2 regions of the Ruminococcus gauvreauii genome follow, and region 2 is predicted to be linked to the other one. Evidence: riboswitches for the same ligand, from Rfam matches in the RefSeq annotation. Region 2 holds a riboswitch; the other holds the start of a gene.
What was found. A riboswitch is a leader RNA that binds a small molecule or an ion and turns the genes downstream of it on or off. The one in region 2 is predicted to bind cyclic di-GMP.

Region 1: it holds a riboswitch for cyclic di-GMP, as region 2 does, so the genes downstream of both, NQ502_RS11365 (signal peptidase I) here and NQ502_RS13245 (Ig-like domain-containing protein) in region 2, are expected to answer to the same signal.

The regions. Positions count from the first base shown of each region.
Region 1 is NZ_CP102290.1:2,335,714-2,340,152, reverse strand. Features, by position in the region: gene NQ502_RS11375 (hypothetical protein) at 1-777, opposite strand, end outside; gene NQ502_RS11370 (hypothetical protein) at 912-1,523, opposite strand; gene NQ502_RS11365 (signal peptidase I) at 1,707-2,345, opposite strand; cyclic di-GMP riboswitch class I at 2,437-2,532, opposite strand; gene NQ502_RS11360 (hypothetical protein) at 2,840-4,342, shown strand; partial or broken gene NQ502_RS11355 (DUF3786 domain-containing protein) at 4,408-4,439, shown strand, end outside.
Region 2 is NZ_CP102290.1:2,756,611-2,761,049, reverse strand. Features, by position in the region: gene NQ502_RS13250 (ABC transporter ATP-binding protein) at 1-234, opposite strand, end outside; gene NQ502_RS13245 (Ig-like domain-containing protein) at 370-2,643, opposite strand; cyclic di-GMP riboswitch class I at 2,708-2,789, opposite strand; gene NQ502_RS13240 (hypothetical protein) at 2,920-3,354, opposite strand; gene NQ502_RS13235 (hypothetical protein) at 3,622-4,227, opposite strand.

The sequences.
Region 1 (4,439 bases), 420 kb from region 2:
TGTCCCGTCAGAAGCAACTTCAATTCCTCCGGTGGAAAATGGCTGGTCAACCAGCACGGTATCATCTGTCTGAACGATATAGGTGGGGTCTTTTGCAGAACCTCCCGGAAATACAATGGTTCCGTCAGGCAGATATAAATTGCCGCCCGGAGTCACAACAACCCCATCCCTGATTGAGGCAGAGCCTCCCGGTGTCGTAACAATCCCGTCTCTTGTGGCATAGGAAAACCGCTCGGTATCTATGTACAATTCCCCGCCGTCCAGGTTGATGTCAATCTCAAGAACGCGCAGTTCAGCGTTAACCGCAATCAGGTATTCGCCGTTCTCCAGTCGTTCAATGGATGCACCCTCACCGGCACTGTCACCGACAATCCTGATGCCGCGCTGTGCCGCCACCGTACCGTCTTTGTTCAATACGGAGATCGTATGATCACCTGCGGTCACGTTCGGAAAAAGAAATCCTCCATTAACAGCGGAAACCGTTCTGACAGGATCACTGTGAAGTTCCAGTGTATGCCCTGCTGCCGGCGAGCCATCGGAATACATAACCCTGCCGGACAGGTGGAGAACAGTCTGCGAAAGCTCCTCCTCAGGAGACAACAATACAGTATCCAGGACCTGCCCAAGAGGAGCCTCGGCCGTGTTTCGCCCCAGAATAAATCCTACAATACTGGACGTCATAAACGTCAAAACGAGCAGCAAAAGAATCAGCGGCAGAAAACGCCGCCTGTCCTGTCTTTCATCGTTCTTTCTATATTCACTGCCTGGTCGTTCCATGGCATGTTCCTCCTTTTCGGGAAACTGGTATTTCAGCCTATGGCAAAAGGCGCGGTATCCCGCTCCCCTTTGCCGAGGGCTGAAAGCCCTCAAAGATTCCGCCCCGGCACAGGGGGCGGAATCGGTGATTGGTTTTAGGCTGTCGGTGTTTCCGGCGTTGCCTGTTTTCCGGTTACGGTGATATCTAATGTCCAGTCTTTATCAGCATACGTATTGTCATTGACAGCAGTTGCATCATCCGCATCAAACGCCCATGACCAGTAAACGGTAATGGTCTCTTTCATAGCGTCAGCAGCAGCACTGTATGGGATAGTAGCATCATCGATCTTAAATTCTGATAATTTTTTTCCTGCATTATCAGCTGTAATTTTACCGGTAGAAAATACCATGTCATCAGGAAGTGCTGTTTTGTCAGCAGCTGCAATCGCTACACTGTAATCAATCCCCACCTCACTTCCGGTTCCGTCAATTACAATATCAAATTGTCCAGTGGTTCCCGGAGCAATCACCTTATCTTTAATGTCCTCTGTTTTGTATGCTGTTCGGGAATCCCCTAAATCCAATGTAAAGTTTTGTGTTCCATCTTTCTCGTTCGCCTTAAAACTCCAGGCAGCAACAGCAGCCGTCGCGCTGCCGCTTACCTCCGTGACGTAACGTGCCATCGTTCCGCCCAACAGACATGCGGTCACCAACGTCAGCGTCAGTGCCATGGCGCCGAAACGCGCTGCATAAGATCTTTTTTTCATAACTTATTCCTCTCTTTCTGTGCTTGATAAGAACCCTCCGGCTGAAGTAGCTGAGCCCGCATAGGGTTCCCGTGTGCCTGCGGCACTTGATATCCCAGGCACACTTTCGTACCCAGTTCTGTATGGTCCGCTGTCCCCCGGCTGTGCCCCGGGAGCCTGGACCAATGCATACTTAAGAATGTTTTATGGTTCTTTCGTATCCGCCCTGTGATCATTTTCTTCTCTGCGAGATTTCAGGGCAGCAAGTTCTGCCTCCAGCTCGGCGGTCCGGGCGATCTCCGCCTTATCCATCCGGCGCCTGCGCCAGATATCCCAGAGAAAAAAGAGCAGCAGCGGACAGATGATAAAGAGAATCATGCCGATGGTTGACTGCATAAATAAGATAACATCACCCAGTCCCCCGACCCGCCCGCCTTTCCAGATTCCCTGAATCTGCTGTTCGGTGACCGCCGCCTGGTCTTCTGCATTATTTGCATCTCCCTGTGTGATATATTGACGTTTCCCGTCCTCACCGGCGGTGATCTCCACTATGCGGTGCGTGACCGCCTTGCCCGACAGCAGATAACAGATAACATCATCCTTTTTCAGCTCATCTGCGCGGATATCATGAATAAATATCAGATCACCAGGCTTTATGGCCGGCTCCATGGAACCGGAAAGTACCACCGCGGGCTTGATCCCGAACACTCCGGGAAGCTCTTCTTGATTTATGTAACTGCTGATGATCAGCACGAGATTAATGATGATAATCGGAATGAATATCACGCACAGGACAATGCCTGCCACCGCTGCCGGTGTAACTCTTTTCTTTTTCTTCTCCATTGGACTCGCTCCTGTCTTTTTTCTGCACTCCTTGCCTGATTCGCCTTTCATGAATGTTAAAACCGGCCTTTCCATGCAAAGCCGGTTTTACAAACGCAACTGGCTGGCTTTCCTCCGGACATTCTCGGGAGGGGAAACCCCTGTAGCTTTGCGACACTGCCTCTCAACAGCTGTGCTCCTTATCTGATTGTTATGAAATCCACCTGTCATATTTTGGCAATGACAGTGACAGTTTCTATCTTTCTAACACTTATTTTTTTGAGGACAGACTTTCTTAGAAGATTTTTTATTGCATATGCAATATTTTTCATGTTTTTCAGGACATGAATTATCTCTTTTGTGATATAATATCTCTTATTTCAGGATACTTCATCTCCTGTTTAATATCAATGCACATGAGCGATTTGGCATTGACACTTTCGTGTCATTAGTGATGACATTTGATTGTGTTTTAAAACTTTTGATGTATATTGGACAAAAAAGGTGGTGATTACATGCAGCTATACGAAAAACTGACATTTATGATGGATCTGACACAAACTACAAACCGCATGCTGGCACGGGAACTTCAGGTTGATCCCTCCCTGATCAGCCGTCTCCGCACGGGATCACGAGGGGTTCCGCGCAACCGGGAATATCTGAAAATTATGGCGCATTTCTTTACAAAACGATGTACGACAAAATACCAGCGACAGGCGCTCTCTGAAATATTGGGCATCAACCTGTCCAGTACAGCGAAAAATGACCAGCTCTCCGAAATCCTCTATTACTGGCTCCTGGGCGATTCCGACGGTGTGGGGCGTTTTATGCGCACTTTTGAAAATCTTACATTCGAGAATGGAAATACTGATTCTCTTCCTGAATCCTGCAGCGTCAATACCAGCAACACACTTTACTTCAACAGTGAAGGAAAACGTGTGGCAGCGCGAACACTTATCAGGCATCTGCTCTCACTGGATGAGCCCAGTACCATTTTATTATACGCAGATCAGTCGGATGAATGGATCTCAGAAGATCCAGAGTTTCTTTGCAATCTGCAGAACTGGGGGTTAAAACTTATACAGAAAGGTTTTCAATTTTGCCATATTACACCTCCTGTAAGTTCCGCTGATCACGCCTTTGATTCTCTTCTTCGCTGGATACCTGTCTATCTTACAGAGAATGCAAACGCATATTATTATCCCCGGATCCGTGATCAGGTTCACAGGCGTACACTGGTACTGGTGCCAGGCAAGATTGCCATGACTTCAAACTCCATAGCAGGCAGGCAATCCGGATATGCAACGATGCTGACCACCGACCTGCGGCTGCTTCAAACGTATGAAACAGAATTTCAGGATTACCTTTCCCTCTGCCGTCCGATGATGGAAATCTATACACTGCCCGAGAAGCTGAAAAAATGTTTTACAAAATTCCTCACTTCTACCGGAACGCGTATTCAGAAACTGCCTGCTTTGTCCGCGGAGACTGCTCCTCCCGAACTGATGGCTTACTGTATCGAGAAAACAAAAAATGAAGATTTGAAGAGATTTGGCAGACTGTACATTGATGAGATGGCAATGATCGAAAGAGAGCGGAATAAGTATGAGCTAATTGACATCGTAAATCTGGCTACCGCGGAGGAAGTTCGTGCCGGTGTGGTTCCTATTATACTCTCCTGCGGCATGAATGAAAAACCTCTTCGTTATACACCGGAGACTTATGTGCTGCATCTGAAAAATATCCTGCGTATACTGGAAAGCTGCGATAATTACCATTTCGTTCCTCAGCGGGGACTGTCCGATAAAGAGGGTGGACTTATGGTAAAAGAGGGACAGCAGGCACTGCTGCTCCGCATGACCTCTTACTTTACCGTCTTTGAAATCTCACAGCCGGATATCGTACTGATCTGCCGGGAGCATCTGTACAGAATCGCTGACAGATCCGGTTATCTGGGCATATACCGCAGAAAAATCATATCACAGATCAAGGAATTGATTCGTGAACTGCAGGCTTGACCCGCTTCAAACGCTTAGCTTGACAAGGAGAATATGAATGTACCCCCAAACCGGAAGACAGGCATCAGCTGGTGATCCTGCACTATCTGCACTGCGC
Region 2 (4,439 bases):
CTCCTTGATCGAATCACTGCTTTTTCCATTCAGTAAAACCTCTCCGCTCGTCGGGGAGTCCAGCATCGCCAGAATGTTCAGCAGCGTCGTCTTTCCTGACCCCGATTCCCCCATAATCGCTACAAACTCTCCTTTCTCCACTGAAAAAGATACATTTGAAAGCGCCTGCACGGGATTCCCCCCGAAACGTGTCGTATATACTTTTTTTAAATTCTGCACTTCTAATAATGCCATATCTGTTACCTCCAGTTTTTATCTCATAGAACTCTGTGTCCCTTTCATGTTTGAAGTATAGCAAAAAGGAGAATGCCTCGCCTTAGTTTTGGCTTACATTCTCCTTTTTAAACTTACAGTTTCGTAAGGTATCTTCTAATAGCAAACCTTGCATTTTCTGCTCTTTCCGCTCTGTGATACGGACCCGCTCTTAATGGTTTTAGATCTGGCAAGTGACGGGCAATCCCGGGTAGAATGGTATACTGACCCACCTGGCGTCCAGTAAACCGTCACGTTGATGCTGCCCTTTACGGTCACTTTACAGGAATAGCTTTTACCACCGATTTTCGCAGTTACCGTTGCCGTCCCCGCCTTCTTTCCGGTCACCACACCACTCGACGAAACAGCAGCCACCGCTGAATTACTTGAGGACCAGACCGCCTTCTGTGTCGTATCACACAGTTTCAATCCGTATTTTACACCTGCGTTAAGTGAAATGGATGTCTTTGACAGGTAAGGATTTCCCATTGTGATCTTTACACTTTTTGCAGCGCTCCATGAAGAATAATACGTCGTGCTGTAAACTTTTTTATAGGTGCGCACCCGGACATAATACGTATTTCCCTTTGGCAGATTTGAGACTGATGTGCTCAATGTGCTGTTCTTTGATATTGTCAATGTCTTTGCTCCGGAAAATGAATCATTCGTGGCATACTGAACCTGATATCCGGTAACCGTACCATTTTTATTCCAACTGATACTCATCTTGCGGGAATCACTGTTTTTTATACCTGAGATGAACGTTGCCTTCGGATTGACCGTCACGGTGATCGCTTTTGTCGCTTTGTTATAATTCGTTGTCGCCGCCGCGGTGATCGTGATCGTTGTCCTTCCAATACCCGTAATCGTGATCTTTCCTGTACTTGAAACTGTTGCAACCTTCGGATTACTGGATGTAAAACTTAATTTCCCGTTGCCTTTTGTCTGTCTGGCTCCTGTAAAAAATGCTGCGTTTCCGTAAACTTTCGTATGATTGGCTGCGCTCAATGTCTGTGAAGCTTTATTGATCATAAAGCTTTTCGTGACTTTTCCGCTGTAATTCGCTTTGAAAGTAATGACTACATTGTAGGTCCCCGCGTTTTTGCATCCCGGAGAGTACGAAACAGTATAGTTTGCAGGATGAATCTCTTTTCCATCTGCACCTTTTACGGTGACAGTCGGCTTCATCACCTTTCCATTGTAGGTATATTTTGTATTGGAAAGCGTAATAGTCTTCGGATAAGAAAGGATTTGTGTCGCCGTCTTGCCACAGCCTGTACATTTTCTTATGATCTTGCCGTCTGCACTAAGTGTCGCTTTCGTGAGACTGTCGAATTGGTAGGTGTGGCTGATGACAGGGATTTCTTCCTGCTCTTTTATCACAGTGTTACATACGGAACAATGGCTTCCTTCGGTCTTCCCCGGCTGTGTGCAGGTTGGTGATACCGCTTCATCTTTTACTTCCGTGTGGGCAATAAGAGCAATTTCTGTTTCGCTGTCTTCTTTTATTGCATCACATACGCTGCAATGAATGCTTTGAATTCCGGTTTCTGTGCAGGTCGGGTCTTTATCTGCTGCCCATTTATCATAAGTATGTACCTCTATAAAAATTTTTTGACTCTCGCCATTACAAGTCATAACCACTGTTGCACTGCCCTCTTTTATTCCAGTAACAACACCTCCTGCGTCAACAACTGCCACCTTATTACTGTTAATATTATCTTCAGATATTACACTGAAAGTCGGATCCAAGGCGCTCGCAGTTATATTCATACGGTTTGCTTTAATGCTACCAACAACATAGCCATGTTCACCATCAAAAACACCTGACGACATCATGCTCCCATACTGGTATGCGTTGATGCTGTCGGTTACTGTTAACCTGGAATTCGCATATAATTGGCCATAAACATATATATTTCCATTTATTGTAGAGGATGAATCAACATACAGTTGGGCGTCTGATGCAACATATACATTTCCTGTTACTTCCTTATTTGACCAGTGTACTTCTCCACTAATATAAGTCCATCCTTCTGGTACCCCATCCTCTTTACATTCCCATTGACACTCATCTGCGTTATAACCATCAATTTCCAGTCTCTTTGTTTCACCAACTCCAATCTTCAAAACACTTCCGGAACGACTATCCAAAACTGGAACTGATGAAGTTTCCGGAACTTCCTCCACTTCTAACTCAGCCTTCGGAAGCACAGTATCAACCTCATCTTCTGACTCAGGAGTTTCTATAATCTCCTCATCTTCCTCCTGTTCCAGAATCATTTCTCCACCCGACACAACATCCTCACTGGCTCCTGATACATCCAGTGGCAAAGCAGTAACCAGCATTACCGCCGACAATAATACCGTAAGACTTCTCATTCCCTTCATTATACTTTTCCTCCCTCATTTCATCCAAACAAAAAAGCACCCCCATCAGAGAATGCTCACCTAGTGCTGCAACTGGCTGTCGTACTTAATCGCTTAGACCCTGTAGTTTTGCGTCACAGGCTTCCGCCTGTTTGCCATGACTTCCACGTAACACCACAATTTCTGATACGTGTTAATATTAATGATTTAATTATATCATCTTTTGGCAAATTTGTCATGACTTCTATCAAGTGACTATGATATTTTCACTCATACTGTTGAGGCGTGATATTACAATTATTCCTTCACAAGTCCCAATGCCAGAAATATTGCGGGGATGCATAAAATCCAGGAGTGAATCACTGATATTTGTATAATAATTTCACCACCTATAAATCCTACTCCAATCCCAAAATTCAGAAAAAACAGCAAATAATAAATGACATATATTCCTATACCGGCATACAACATCACTCTATTTTTGTGCCCCAGTGTTACAACATTTTTTTTATTTAAAAACAGCAACAAAAACAACATCACAACAAATATTCCCACAACTCTTATGGTATTGCAATAGTAGAGGACATATGGTGTATACCGTATGCTTTGCAGCCGCGCTAAGTATGGATATAGCAGCAGATCTAATACCAGATATGCTACGGACAAAATTGCAGACATAACCAGTAATGCGGTCTTATTTTTATTCTGTTTTATTTTATTCTCTGACTTCATAGCCACTCTCCTTAAATTGCTCCATAATCATTTTAATATAAAATTGCTGATCGCTTTAAATATAAATTGCAGCTTTGCCTTTCATTACTCAAAATTCGGACAAAATAATTAACGCCTCTGACTAAGCGACTCTTGCATTTACTGACGTCTAAAATTCACCTTCCAAAAGTATTTAATATGGCTGTATCAAAGTAAGCATATCAGATGCCTCATCCAATATGCCTACTTTTTAAATACAAATTAAGTTAATATGTAAAGCATTATTATTTAATAATTAACATTACAGCTGATATAAACATATTTACCACCTATTGTTGCGTGAATAGTGGCACCTAAGTAGTGCCCAATACCATATCCATATTTTCCCGCAGGCCATGAGGGTGTAACCGTTGTGGTCGAATTTGAAGATAACCCAATAGAGCTATTTCTTCTATTTGTTCCTAAAGCCTGACCGTAAGTCATTGACATTCCGGAAATAGAAGTCGAACCACTTCTTCTCGTCCAATTTCCAGTAGCTTTTGTAAGATTCGCATAGGTTCCATTATCTGTATATGAAATTGTTACTGTACCACGCCAGCCAGAAAAATCATCATAATTAGATTGCCCTGCACGAGCCATATCACTTTGGCTGCCACCGACCTCAATAATAGTAGTTGTAACTGGTCTGCCTTCTCCATCAACCTCTGCTATTGATCTTGCATCATCAATTTCATATTGTTTTACTTCTCCAGTAGCTAAATCTGTGATTTTTACAGTTGTAGTAATCTTTGAAGATGTATCCTGCGCAAACACAGGAATGCACATCATTTGTGTTACCATACATATTAATAATAATAAACACCAAGTTTTTCTTTTGAAATTCCATCTGAACATATTCAAATTCCTCCTTATTTATTATTGAATAGTTTTATGGCCAAATTCACTTACCAATGGAATCTCCTCCTCTCATATTCCCCAATACGGTTTTAATTATTTTCCACTTTGTCCATAATAAAATACTTTGTAAATACATAATAACACATTATAATATAATTATATATCAATATATTATTTTTTTAGATTTACTTTATTTTGCAAAAATTATA